One region of the Mesorhizobium sp. B2-4-7 genome, then DNA from elsewhere that is predicted to be linked to it. Evidence: riboswitches for the same ligand, from Rfam matches in the RefSeq annotation. Region 1 holds a riboswitch; each other region holds the start of a gene.
The links. A riboswitch is a leader RNA that binds a small molecule or an ion and turns the genes downstream of it on or off. The one in region 1 is predicted to bind cobalamin.

Region 1 (4,159 bases):
TGAACGAAACGGCGCCGGCGAGGATGCGGCCGTCCAGTTCGGGCAGAACGACATGCATGGCGAGGTCGGCGGGGGCCAGCCCGCGCTGGTTCTTCTCCCATACGTCGCGGCGGGTGGTGGCGACGATGACCTGGAAGACGGGAACGCCGGCGCGGTCGAACAGGGTTTCGACGCCGGGTTCGGCGCCGGACGCGAAAGCGGTCGCGGTGATGATGGCGGCGGGCTTGGGCTGGGCAATCGCGGTTTCAACAAAAGCCAGAGATTCCGGGTCTTTCAGGCTGGAGACAAAGATCGGCACCGGCAGCATGCCGCGCTGCCGTAGCGCCTCGAAAAGCGCGTCGATGGGCGCGACATCGGCGGCGAGCAGCATCGAGCGGTAGAAGAGGATGGGAATCACGGGTGGGTTGACGTTGCCGGCGTCGAGTTCCGTCACACCCCCCTCTGTCCTACCGGACATCTCCCCCGCAAGGGGGGAGATTGCTCTTTCATCGACGATTTCGCCTATCGCGGATGGTCGAGATAAATCCCTGTCCAAGGGGACAGAAGAGGAGCCGGCCTTGATGACAGCCGATCTCCCCCCTTGCGGAGGAGATGTCCTGCCGGACAGAGGGGGGTGTGAAGGATCGTCAACATTCGATAAGTACGGCTTCTCCACGACTCCGCGCCCCGGCTCATAAAACCCGGCTTTCGGCACGCTTACCGGCTCGGCAATCTCGCCATCAGACCCCGCCAACCGCGCCAGCCTGCGCACCAGCGCGCTCATATTGGCCGGGCCGCCCTGGCGGAAATAATTGAGCAGCCCGTCCAGTTCCTCGCGCGGCAGCGTCGAGGCTTCGATCAGCCTGATATCCTCGTCGTGGCTTTCACCGGGAAGTAGTGCCAGCTTTATGCCGCGCTCACGGGCAACCACGGCCAACTGGTCGCAGCCGTAGCGCCACCACTCGTAACCGCCGAGAATACGCACCAGAATGACTTTGGCGTGACGGGCGACGCTGTCGATCCAGAGGTCGACGGACATGGGGTGGCGCAGGTCGCGCAGCGCGGCCAGCCGCATCGTGGGCAGCCGATCGGCGTCGCCTTTCCAGGCCGCTGCCAGTCCGGCCAGGTCGCTGTCCGTAAAGGACAGCGCCACCATTTCCGCCGGCGTCTGCCGCAGATCGACCGGCTCGGCGAGATCGTCGAGCGAGGCGGATGTGGTGGTGAGGATGTGCATCGCGGTCGGTGTTGCCTCAGCCGGCGAGGATATGCTCGATCGCCGGGCGGTTCAGCCCCTTGAGGCCGATGACGACCAGGCGCGAGCGGCGGTCGTCGTCAGCCGTCCAGGCGCGGTCATAATAATGATTGACGCGCGGACCGACCGCCTGCAGCAACAGCCGCATCGGCTTGCCGCCGACCTCGACGAAGCCTTTCACCCGCAGCACGTTCTCCTGTTCGGCGGCGGTCGCGACGCGCTTTGCCAGGTCGTCCGGGTTGGCGATCGAGGGGATGTCGACGATGAACGTATCGAAGTCGTCGTGCTCGTGGTCGAAGGCGCCGTCATGATGGGACTTGCGGTTCTCGATGTCGTCCTCGACGGCGAGGCCTAGCCCGAGCAGCACGGACGGATCGACCTTGCCATGAGCCGTCGGCACGACCTTCACGGCGCGGGCGGAGTGTTCGCCAATGATGGCGTTGGCGCGAGCCGAACCTGCGGCATCCATCAGGTCGCTCTTCGACAGGATGATGAGGTCGGCGCAGGCGATCTGGTCCTCGAACACCTCCTCGACGGGGTCGTCGTGGTCCAGTGTCTGGTCCTGCGCGCGTTGCGCCTGCAGGGCGTCCATGTCGTTGGCGACGCGCCCCTCGGCCAATGCCGGACCGTCGACCACGGCGATTACGCCGTCGACTGTCACCCGGCTCTTCACTGTCGGCCACTGGAAGGCCTGGACCAGCGGCTTGGGCAGAGCCAAGCCTGAGGTCTCGATCAGGATGTGGTCGACCTTCGGCGTCAGCGACAGGATCTGGTCGAGCGCCGGGACGAAATCGTCGGCGACGGTGCAGCAGATGCAGCCATTGGCCAGTTCGACGATGTTTTCCTCCGGGCAGGTGTCGATGCCGCAGCCCTTGAGGATCTCGCCGTCGATTCCGATGTCGCCGAATTCGTTGACGATGATGGCGATCCGCTTGCCGCCCGCGTTCTCCAGGAGATGGCGGACCAGCGTGGTCTTGCCGGCACCCAGGAAGCCGGTGACCACGGTACAGGGGACGCGGGAGAGAGTGGCGGCGGAAACTGCGGCGGTCATGATCAGTCCTTCAGCATGTCGAGGGGAGGAATGCGGGCGACGAGGCCGCGCTTGAGGGAATCCGGGCGACCACGCCACGGAATGAGGCCGTTGGTCGAAGCGGCGAAGAGTTTCGCGCCGGTGACGAGATCGGCGCCGCTGGCGATGTTCAGGTCGCCGAAGACATAACTCCAGCAGCCGTCGCGAAGAATCGCCGCACTGAGACGGCGCTTGCAGTTGCCGAGGCATTCGACGGTGCGGACACGGACATTGTCGGCCGTTGCGGCTTGGCGCGTATCTTGAGCCAAAACTTCGCCGGCGCGGGGATGGGCATCGGAACCGGTCTCGTCGCGGCAGGAAGCGCAGATGATAACAGTGACGCCGGCCAAGGCGTCGCTATCGCCAGACAAGTCGCTATCGCCAGACAAAATGTCCGCTGTTTCAGCCGGGAAACTGCTGTCGCGTTCCAAATCGGGCTCCTTGCCCGGAAAACCCGCCGGGCGATCGGATTCTTATGTCTCAGACGGCAGGTCTCCTGGCTCGCGGGTCATCGCCTTCGTGCCGCCTTCCCGGGACCGTCCCAGTGGTTTTCGGCCTTGGCTCGTCGCTTACAGTTGCGGGGACAGCCGCGGATTTGAAATCGAGATTTCGCACCGCATTCCCTCTTGGCTCCTCCCTTTGCCGAGAGGAGACCGTCTGGAATGGATTTAGGCTCTTGCAGGCGGCGGTGTCAACGCGCGTCTACGACACGGCAATGTCGGCGAGCGGCTGCCCAAGGTCGCCGGCGGGCGTAACCTCGATCCGTTCGAGGCCGAGCCAGCCCTGCATCTGCGTCAATTCCTGGAAGAGTTGCGCGGCGGTTTCAGGCGGCGCGCTGGGCTCGGCATAGGCCGCGTGGACGCGTAGCACGCTGGCCGGCCGGTCGGCCTTGAGGTCGACGCGCGCCACGATCCTGTCGCCGAGCAGGAACGGCAGGACGTAATAGCCGTATTGCCGTTTTTCGGCAGGGGTGTAGATTTCTATGCGGTAGTGGAAATCGAACAGCCGCTCCGTGCGCGAGCGCTCGAAAACGACCGGATCGAACGGCGCCAGCAAGGCGCGGGCCTCGATTTTTCGTGGAATACGGGCCTCCTTATGGAGGTAAGCCGGTTTGTTCCAGCCCTCGACACGCACCGGCACCAGCTCGCCTGTTTCAACCAGCTCCTCCAGCCGGCCCTTCATGTCGGCCGGCGACAGGCGGAAATAGTCGCGCAGGTCGCTTGCTGTCGCGACGCCATGAGCGCGGGCGGATATCCGCAGCAATTCCCGATGCGCGTCCTCGGCAGACGGCACCGGCAGATCGAGGATCGCCCGCGGCAGTACGCGCTCGGGCAAATCATAGAAGCGTTCGAAGCCACGGCGGTGCGCGGTGGTGATGCGTCCTGCCCAGAACAGCCATTCGAAGGCATGCTTGGCGTGGCTCCAGCCCCACCAGCCGCCGGATCCTTTCTGGCCTTCGAGCGCGGAAGCGGCGATCGGGCCGCGCTCCGCGACCTCGCGGTAGATCTCTTCTATATAGGCGGCGTGCTCGCGGCCCCATTTGGCGAGACCCAGATACATTTCATCGCCACGCTCGGCGCGCTGCATGCGCCAACGCATCAGGGGATAGGTCTCGACCGGCAGGAAGGAAGCCTCGTGCGCCCAGTATTCGAAAACCGTGCGCTTGCGCGTGACGGCGGCGTTGTCGAGCAAGGCGAACGGGTAGGGACCAAGGCGCGAATAGAGCGGCATGTAGTGAGCGCGCACCACCGCGCTGACGGAATCGATCTGCAGCAGGCCGGTACGCGAGAGCACACGGGCGAAGTGGCGTCGGTCGGGCGTGCCGGCGGGGCGGGGATCAGTGAACCCTTGGGCGGCGA
Region 2 (4,159 bases), on a different contig from region 1:
AGCGGCGTCTTGAGGTTGAGCGCGCCGACCACGATGCCCAACACGAACGATCCCAGCGCATAGACGCCGATCACCAGGCTTGCGGCACCGGCTTGGCCGAACTCGTTGGTGATCGCCACGGTGCTCACTTCCGTCGTCGCGAAGGTCGCGCCGATGAAGATTAGGGCGAAGGTGATGATCTGTACCGGCCGCAGGCGGATTGCCGAGCCAGTCGAACCATGGTCCACCGGCCGCACTTTCGGCTCGGTCGATCGCTGCAGGATGAATGCTATCGAGCCCAAAGCGAGAAACAACGTGCTCGCCAGCATGCCTGCTTCCGGAAACAGCGCCGCACTGAGGCCCACCGACAGCGACGCGCCGGCGATATAGACCAGTTCGTCGGCCGCCGATTCGAAGGCGAAGGCGGTGTTCATCTCCGGCCGGCCGCGAAAAAGCTCGGTCCAGCGCGCGCGCACCATTGCCGGCATGCTGGGCATGGCCGCTGCCAGCAGCGCCGACACGAACATTGTCCATACCGGCCAATCCTGATTGGCCGACGCAATCAGCAGCAGGAATGCCAGCACGGAGATGATGGTGGTGGGCACGACGATCCATGTCTGGCCGAGGCGGTCGACCAGCCTGGAGATCTGCGGCGCCAGGAAAGCGTTGGCCAGCGCGAATGTCGCCGAGACGGCACCCGCCAGCCAGTATTCGCCACGCGTCTGCGACAGCATCGCCACGATGCCGATCGGCGCCATGGCGACCGGCAGGCGCGCCATGAAGCCTGCAGCGGCAAAGCCCTTGGCGCCAGGGGCTCGAAAGATCTCGGAATAGGGGTTCTGCATGGTCCGTTCCTCGACAAAAGGCGATTCGGAAATTACATACGATGCGTATGAATACTAAATAGATCATACGTCGCGTATGTCAATTGGCATACGTGACGTATGTGGATAAGGCCAGAAGAGATGCACAAGCCCCGCAGGGAAATGATCGCCGAAACGCGCGCCAAATTGATTGCCGCGGCCCGGCATGCGTTCGGAACGATCGGTTATGCCGAGGCATCGATGGATGATTTCACCGCATCGGCCGGGCTGACGCGCGGTGCGCTCTATCATCATTTCGGGGACAAGAAGGGGCTTTTGCAGGCGGTTATCGCCGAGATAGACGCCGAGATGGCGGCACGGGTGAATGAGGTTGCAGCGAAAGCACCGACCCGCTGGCAAAGCTTCGTCGACGAATGCACGAGCTACATCGAAATGGCGCTGGAGCCGGAAATCCAGCGCATCATGTTTCGGGACGGTCCGGCCGTGCTGGGGGATCCCGCGCAATGGCCGAACGCCAATGCCTGCGTCGCGTCGATGACCGATCACCTGACGACGCTGCAGGGCGACGGGGTGGTTGTCCCGGGCGTAGACCCCGAGACCGCGGCACGGCTGATCAACGGGGCGAGCAGCCAGGCGGCGCAGCGGATCGCCAATTCGAACGACCCGGAAGCGACGTCGAAGACCGTGGTGGCGGCATTCAAGCAACTGCTCGAAGGATTGTTGAGGAAGGATGCCGGAGCCGCCTGACGACGGCAGGCCGCCGGCAGCGCGCTGCGCATGCCGTATCGGCAATCAAATCAAGGGTTTGTCAGACTTTTCGCATGTTGCCGCCTTGAGGCGTGCGATCGTTGATTTGAGCGGAACTTCGCCCTGTCCGCAAAACGTCTCGCTCATGATCAGCTCGGGCAGCGGCAGCCGCCGCCCCCAGCCATGTGTTTCGAGGTCCGGTTTCGGCGCGAACTCCGAGACACGGCCGACACAGAGATAGGCCACCGGCGTCACATGCCCGGGAATCGACAGAAGGTCTTTCAACGCCTGCGCCTCGATAATGCTGACCCAGCCGACGCCGACGCCTTCGGCGCGCGCCGCCAGCCAGAAATTCTGCACCGCGCAGACCGTGCTGTAGAGATCCATCTCGGGATTGTGCCAGCGTCCCAGCGGCGAACCCTGTGAGCGTCGGCGGTCGCAGGTGATACAGATATTGAGCGCGCTTTCGCAGATGCCTTCCAGCTTGAGCTTGCGGTAGAGCGCCCGCCGCTCTTCCTCGATCGCCGGCAATTCCTGCTCGCGCGCCGCGAGGAACAGGTCGCGCACCTGTTCCCGTCGTTCGGTGCCACGAATGACGATGAAATTCCATGGCTGCATGAAGCCGACCGATGGCGCGTGATGGGCGGCAAGCAGCAGCCGCGCCAAGACCTCGTCGTCGACGGCCTCTGATGTAAAATGGCTGCGAACATCGCGCCGCGTGAACATGGCGCGGTAGACCGCATCGCGCGCCATCTGGTCGAATCCGTCACCCACGGGGATGGTCATATTGTCCGGCATCGCTTGTCCCCTTGCGATTGCAATCAACTGCCGTCCGCCTGACCATGCGGATGACGATGCCTGCCAGGCCGGTCTTCTGGCTCGGGATCAACCCGCATCCGGCGCCTTCCCGTCATCGACAGTGGCATTTACCGGCGCGGTCCCCCTTACAGCGTTGGGCACGCCACGGTATCAAACCGTGTTCCCGATTCTCCCGCTCGCGGCGGGCACCAGGCAGTGGCCGGGACTTTACGACGAAGCCCCTGCGCCGCCAATCCCCGCGGCGACGCGAACGGACGCAAGCGCGATTTTCCCCAACCATCAGGCCGCAACGCATGGCCATCGCCGCGCCAGGGCACTAGATAGGGAGCATGGCCACTCGTCTCTACACCCATCCGATCTTCCTCGAGCACATCACGCCACCCGGCCATCCGGAGCGGCCGGACCGCTTGCGCGCAATCGAGCGCGTGCTCGACGACGAGGCTTTTGCCGCGCTCGATCGCCTCGAGGCGCCACAAGGCGACGAGGCCACCATTCTCTACGCGCATCCCGAGGATTTCGTCGAGCGGGTACGCGCCGCCATTCCCGATACGGGCATCGCCCGCATAGATGCCGACACAACGGCCAGCCCGAAGAGCTGGCAAGCGGCGATCACCGCGATCGGCGCCGCCAACGCCGCCGTCGACGACGTCTTTGCCGGCAGGGCAGACAACGTTTTCGTCGCCGCCCGGCCGCCCGGCCATCATGCGGAGAAAGCGACGGCGATGGGCTTCTGCCTGTTCAACACGGCGGCCATCGCCGCACGTTATGCACAGCGCAAACACGATATCGAACGCGTCGCCATCGTCGACTGGGACGTGCATCACGGCAACGGCACGCAGGATGTTTTCTGGGACGATCCGTCCGTGCTTTATTGCTCGACGCACCAGATGCCGCTCTACCCCGGCACCGGAGCAAAGAACGAAACCGGCGCCGGCAACATCGTCAACGCGCCGCTTGCGCCGCAGACCGGCAGCGAGGCGTTCCGCGATGCCTTCCTGTCGCGCGTGCTGCCCTCGCTCGACAATTTTGCACCCGACCTGATCATCATTTCGGCCGGCTTCGACGCGCATCATCGCGATCCGCTGGCCGAGATCAACCTGACCGAGGATGATTTCGACTGGGCGACCGGCCAACTCATGCAGCGCGCGGCGCGCCACAGCGCCAACCGGCTCGTCAGCCTGCTCGAGGGCGGCTACGATCTGCAAGGATTGGCATTTTCGGTCGCCGCCCATGTCGGGCGACTGATGAAAGGATGAATGATGGCTGGTGAAATCAACGAAGACGTCAAGGCGATGAGCTTCGAACAGGCTCTCGACGCGCTGGAGAAGATCGTCGATGATCTGGAGCGTGGCGATGTGCCGCTCGACCAGTCGATCAAGATCTACGAGCGCGGCGAGGCGCTGAAGGTGCATTGCGACCGGCTGCTCAAGGCGGCCGAGGACAAGGTGGAGAAGATCAGGCTGTCCCGCGACGGCAAGCCGGTCGGGACGGAGCCGCTGGACGCGGATTGAGGCACGCAGCCGTCTCTCTGGTTTTTGACACGATCATGATTGAGGATAGAACGCGTCCCGATTGAAACGGCTCCAGGACAAGAGGAGATACGGAAGCGATGTGCAGAAACATCAAGACCCTGTTCAATTTTGATCCGCCGGCGACCAACGACGAGGTGCGCGATGCAGCCCTTCAATTCGTTCGCAAGCTGAGCGGAACGACGCGGCCTTCGAAGCAGAACCAGCACGCATTCGACCATGCCGTCGAGGCCATCGCGGCGTCGGCGCGCGAGCTTCTCG
Region 3 (4,159 bases), on a different contig from region 1:
CAATCTGAGGTCGACGACGATCCTGCCGACCGGGCCGGACACGTCATGCCCCTTCAATCCGATCGCATGGCCAAGTGCTGCAACGACGTCGCCCAACGGAATCATCGTCGAGCCATAGGCGATCGACAGCAGCGCGAACGCGGCGATTGCCAACGCCGCCGCCGTCATGGCCAATAGGAATGCCTTGTGCCGCAAAGTCATGTTCCCGGTTAAAACGCTTCCGGATGCATCGCCCTGGCAATCTTGCCGATCGCGTCGATATTGGCCGGCCCGGGTGTCAGTTCGGCATAGCGAAGCGCCGCGAAGCGTTCGTTCCTGACCGCGTCCGTCTCCTTCATTGCCGGATGCGCTTTCAGGAAATCGAGCAGCTTCCGGTAGCCGCCGCCATCCTGATAGTCGAGCAGGATGAGGAATTGCGGATTGCGCGAGGCCACCGTCTCCCAATCCGTGTTGCCCCAGCTGGTGTCCATGTCGGCCATGATGTTGTCGCCGCCGGCCGCGGAAATCATGGCGTTGGGAATGGCGAACTTGCCTGATGTGAACGGCTTGTCCTCGCCGGAATCATAGAGGAACACGCGCGTTCCCCTGCGGGCGCCGACCTTGGCCGTGATTTCGGCGAGCTGCGCCTTCCAGCCGGAGACGAGCTTATCCGCTTCGGCCTCCTTGCCGAAGATCTTGCCCAGCTTCTCGACATCGCCATAGAGCAGGTCCATCGAAGCGGCGGGGCGGTTCTTGTCGAGATGGACGCAGCTTTCCGTCAGCACCAGGGTCTTGATGCCGTGTTGCGCCAGCGTATCGGGCGTCACCTCGCCGCCCGGCTTCATGCCGTAGTACCAACCGGCGAAGAAGAAGTCGGGCTCGACAGCGACCAGGTTTTCCAGCGTCGGATATTTGGGCGCCAGTTCCGGGATCGAGCCTTGCTCGGCCTTGAATTCGGGGCCGACCTTGTACCATCCGGTGATGCCGGTCAGGCCGACGATCGACGGCTGCAGCTTCAGGGCGAAGGCCATCTCGGCCATGTTGAGATCGTGAATGACAGCGCGCTTTGGAGGCGCGTCGAAGGTCAGCGACTTGCCGCAGCTGTCGACCGTCACCGGAAAGGCGAAGGCCGTAGAGGCCAGCAGGGAGAAGGCAAGAGATACGGCAAGGCGTTTCACGGATGTTGCTCCTTCGTTGCACGGGAATTGGATCTGCGCTCACGAAGATGGCGCGGCACGGTTCGGAACCTCGAACACCGTCAGCTCGCGGTCCTCCGTCGGGTGGCGCAACCTAAAGACGTCGACACCGAAGATCTCGCGGATCAGCTGCTGAGTGAGTGCTTCGCGTGGCGGCGCCAGCACATGCAACCGGCCATGGCTCATCACCGCGACCCTGGTGGCGAAAGGCGTCACCAGCGCCAGATCGTGCAGCACCGCGATCACGGTCATGCCGAGGCCTGCAACCAGTTCGAGCAACTCGCTGCGCGCCCGCGGGTCGAGATGGTTGGTCGGCTCGTCGAGGAACAGGATCTTCGGCTCCTGTGCGATGGCGCGGGCAAGCTGGGCGCGCTGGCGCTCGCCGCCCGACAGCGAGCCGATGGTGCGGCCAAGCAGCGGCAACAGCCCGGTCCGACGCAGCGCCTCGACGACAATGTCGCGTTCCTCGCTCCTGTGCCTGCGGCCGGTATGCGGAACCCGGCCGAGCTCGACATAATCGATCACCGCCAGCCGTGGATCCGGTTGATCGGTCTGGCCGACGACGGCGATGTGCAGCGCCCGCTCGGCGGTCGAAATCCTGTCCAGCAGGCGCCCGGTGAGCTTCACTTCGCCCGAACTCGGCCGCAGCATGCCCGACAGCATGCGCAGCAATGTCGTCTTGCCGGCGCCGTTGGGACCGATGATGGCGAGACGGTCGCCCGCCGCCACCGAAAGGCTGACCGGATGCACCAGATGCAGGCCATCCGCCGCCGCGGCCAGGTCGCGGGCCTCGAGAAGCGGCGCGGTCATGGGCAATTCCTTGCAGGGCCTGCCGGAATACGGGCCAGCGTCTTGCTTGCCAATCCTGCCGGACGCTGGCCTGAATTCACCTCGGTGGCGATATCGCGGCAAAGCGTGCACACGATGATGCGATGCATGGGAATGCAGTGAATGCGATCGATGGAGCCGTCCAACTTCCGTCACTTTCAAAAATGGCGACGGAAGGAAGCTGGCTTGAACCGGTCGACAAGACCGAACCCCGCGTCTCCTCCCGGCACACCCCGTCCGGTCAACCCATGCAGATGGCAGGTCTCCTGGCTCGCGGGTCGTTGCGCCATCCTGCCTTCCCAGCCTTGCCGGCCAGTGGCTTCTCGGATTTTGCTCGCCGCTTACAGTTGCGGGGGCAGCCATGGCTTCGACCCGAAAATCGGGCCTCACCATGTTCCCTTTTCACCCCTCGCCTTGCGGCGCGGGGACCATCACGAGTCGCAGCCTAGGATGCAGGCAGCGTCGAGGCAAGGTCGATGCATGTTCTGTTATAACGATACAAACGTGTGGTCAATCACTATCGCGCGCCACCAGTTCCAGCGGCCAGACCTCGCGAATGATCTCTGGCCCTTTCGCGCCGGCGAAAGCCGGGAGCGAGGCGAGCAGGATTTCGCCGAGCCGCCGCCCCATCGGGTCAAGGCTCGGACGAAAGCCGGTCAGCGCCGGCGAGAAATAACGGCAGAGCGGCGTGTCGACGATGACGATCACCGCGACATCCTGCCCGGGCTTGATCCCCATTTCGGCGAGCGCTTTGCAGCCGCCGAGCGCCATCGAGTCGTTGTTGAAGATAATCGCGGTCGGCGGATCCTTCGACCGCATGACTTGCGGTGTCACCGCGTAGCCACCGGCTTCGTTGATAAAACCGTCCACAATCAGGCCGGGATCGACTTCGATGCGGTGCCGCCGCAGCGCCTTGCAATAACCCTCCAGAAACAGATAACCGAAATTCAGGTCAAGCGACGGCCGGATGGCGGCGATGCGGCGGTGGCCACGCGCAACCAGCCGGTCGACCGCATCGGCGCCCGCCTTCTCGAAATCCAGATCCAGAGAGGGATAGCTGTCGTCGCCGGACCGGCTTCGGCCGAGCGTCGCGAAGGGAAAGCCGGCCTTGCTCAGATAGTCGATGCGATCGTCCTCGCGCCGCGTCCAGGCCAGTACGACGGCATCGGCACGACGCGTCTCGACGACGCGGCGCAGCCGCTCCTGTTGATAATCCGCCGGCGCGCCCATGACGATGATCAGGTCCAGCCCGCACTCGGCCAATGTCGCTTGCAGTCCGGTGAGGAACGGAATGAAGAACGGCTCGCCATACTGCTGGTCGCCCGGATGCGGCTGCAGCATGAAAGCCACGGCATGGGTGGTGCCGCGGCGTAGGTTCCTGCCCGAGTGGTTCGGTGAATAATTGAGCTTCCGGGCCGCCTCGAGCACGCGCTGGCGTGTCTCGGCGTTCACGTCGGCGCGCCCGTTAAGCGCGCGCGAGACCGTACCGATCGAAATGTTCAGGTGCCGCGCAAGATCGTGAATGCTGGACGCCAAGACCTCCCCCTCCTGCTTCTGGCTAGCACCAGCCGGTCGTGCGGCCAAGGCGTTTCAGAGCCGACGGTACAAATCCGATTGACAATATATGCCATCGGGTGTGTCATCGTAAACGTTTACGGAAGTCATTTACGGACTGCCGTGGGTGCCAGCCAGGAGGGGTTGGCCGGAGGAGCGCTGGATGATGCACGTCGTCCTGGTCGGGTGCGGAGCCATGAGCAAAACCTGGCTCGAGGCCATCAGCCAATCCCCTGCCGTCAAGATCGTCGGTCTCGTCGACCTCGACGCCGACAGGGCGCGCCAGCGGGCACGCGAATACGACCTCGCCGGGGTCGCGATCGGGACCGATCTCGACGTCGTTCTCTCCCAGACCAGACCCGATGCGGTGTTCGACGTGGTCGTGCCTGCCGCCCGTCGCGCCGTGGCGAATTCGGCCTTTGCCCATGGCTGTCATCTGTTGACGGAAAAGCCGCTGGCCGACAGCCCGGACAATGCGCGCGCCATCATCGACGATGCGCGGCGCGCCCGGCGCGTCCATGCCGTGGTGCAGAACCGCCGCTACGTCGCCAACGTCCGGCGCATCCGGCGCTTCCTCGGCTCCGGCGCCATCGGCGCTGCGA

Region 2: another riboswitch for cobalamin. It lies ahead of bluB (5,6-dimethylbenzimidazole synthase); the one in region 1 lies ahead of FJ946_RS17930 (DUF1636 family protein).
Region 3: another riboswitch for cobalamin. It lies ahead of FJ946_RS01055 (ABC transporter ATP-binding protein); the one in region 1 lies ahead of FJ946_RS17930 (DUF1636 family protein).

Annotation. Positions count from the first base shown of each region.
Region 1 covers NZ_VFVH01000006.1:107,559-111,717, reverse strand. The annotation lists gene FJ946_RS17940 (cobaltochelatase subunit CobN) at 1-1,213, opposite strand, end outside; gene cobW (cobalamin biosynthesis protein CobW) at 1,230-2,282, opposite strand; gene FJ946_RS17930 (DUF1636 family protein) at 2,285-2,731, opposite strand; cobalamin riboswitch at 2,769-2,973, opposite strand; gene FJ946_RS17925 (winged helix-turn-helix domain-containing protein) at 3,003-4,159, opposite strand, start outside.
Region 2 covers NZ_VFVH01000001.1:666,161-670,319, reverse strand. The annotation lists gene FJ946_RS03395 (MFS transporter) at 1-824, opposite strand, end outside; gene FJ946_RS03390 (TetR/AcrR family transcriptional regulator) at 945-1,550, shown strand; gene bluB (5,6-dimethylbenzimidazole synthase) at 1,596-2,348, opposite strand; cobalamin riboswitch at 2,397-2,577, opposite strand; gene FJ946_RS03380 (histone deacetylase family protein) at 2,699-3,625, shown strand; gene FJ946_RS03375 (exodeoxyribonuclease VII small subunit) at 3,629-3,880, shown strand; gene FJ946_RS03370 (DUF2277 domain-containing protein) at 3,979-4,159, shown strand, end outside.
Region 3 covers NZ_VFVH01000001.1:214,697-218,855, forward strand. The annotation lists gene FJ946_RS01045 (iron ABC transporter permease) at 1-201, opposite strand, end outside; gene FJ946_RS01050 (ABC transporter substrate-binding protein) at 210-1,157, opposite strand; gene FJ946_RS01055 (ABC transporter ATP-binding protein) at 1,197-1,985, opposite strand; cobalamin riboswitch at 2,242-2,451, opposite strand; gene FJ946_RS01060 (LacI family DNA-binding transcriptional regulator) at 2,514-3,539, opposite strand; gene FJ946_RS01065 (Gfo/Idh/MocA family oxidoreductase) at 3,721-4,159, shown strand, end outside.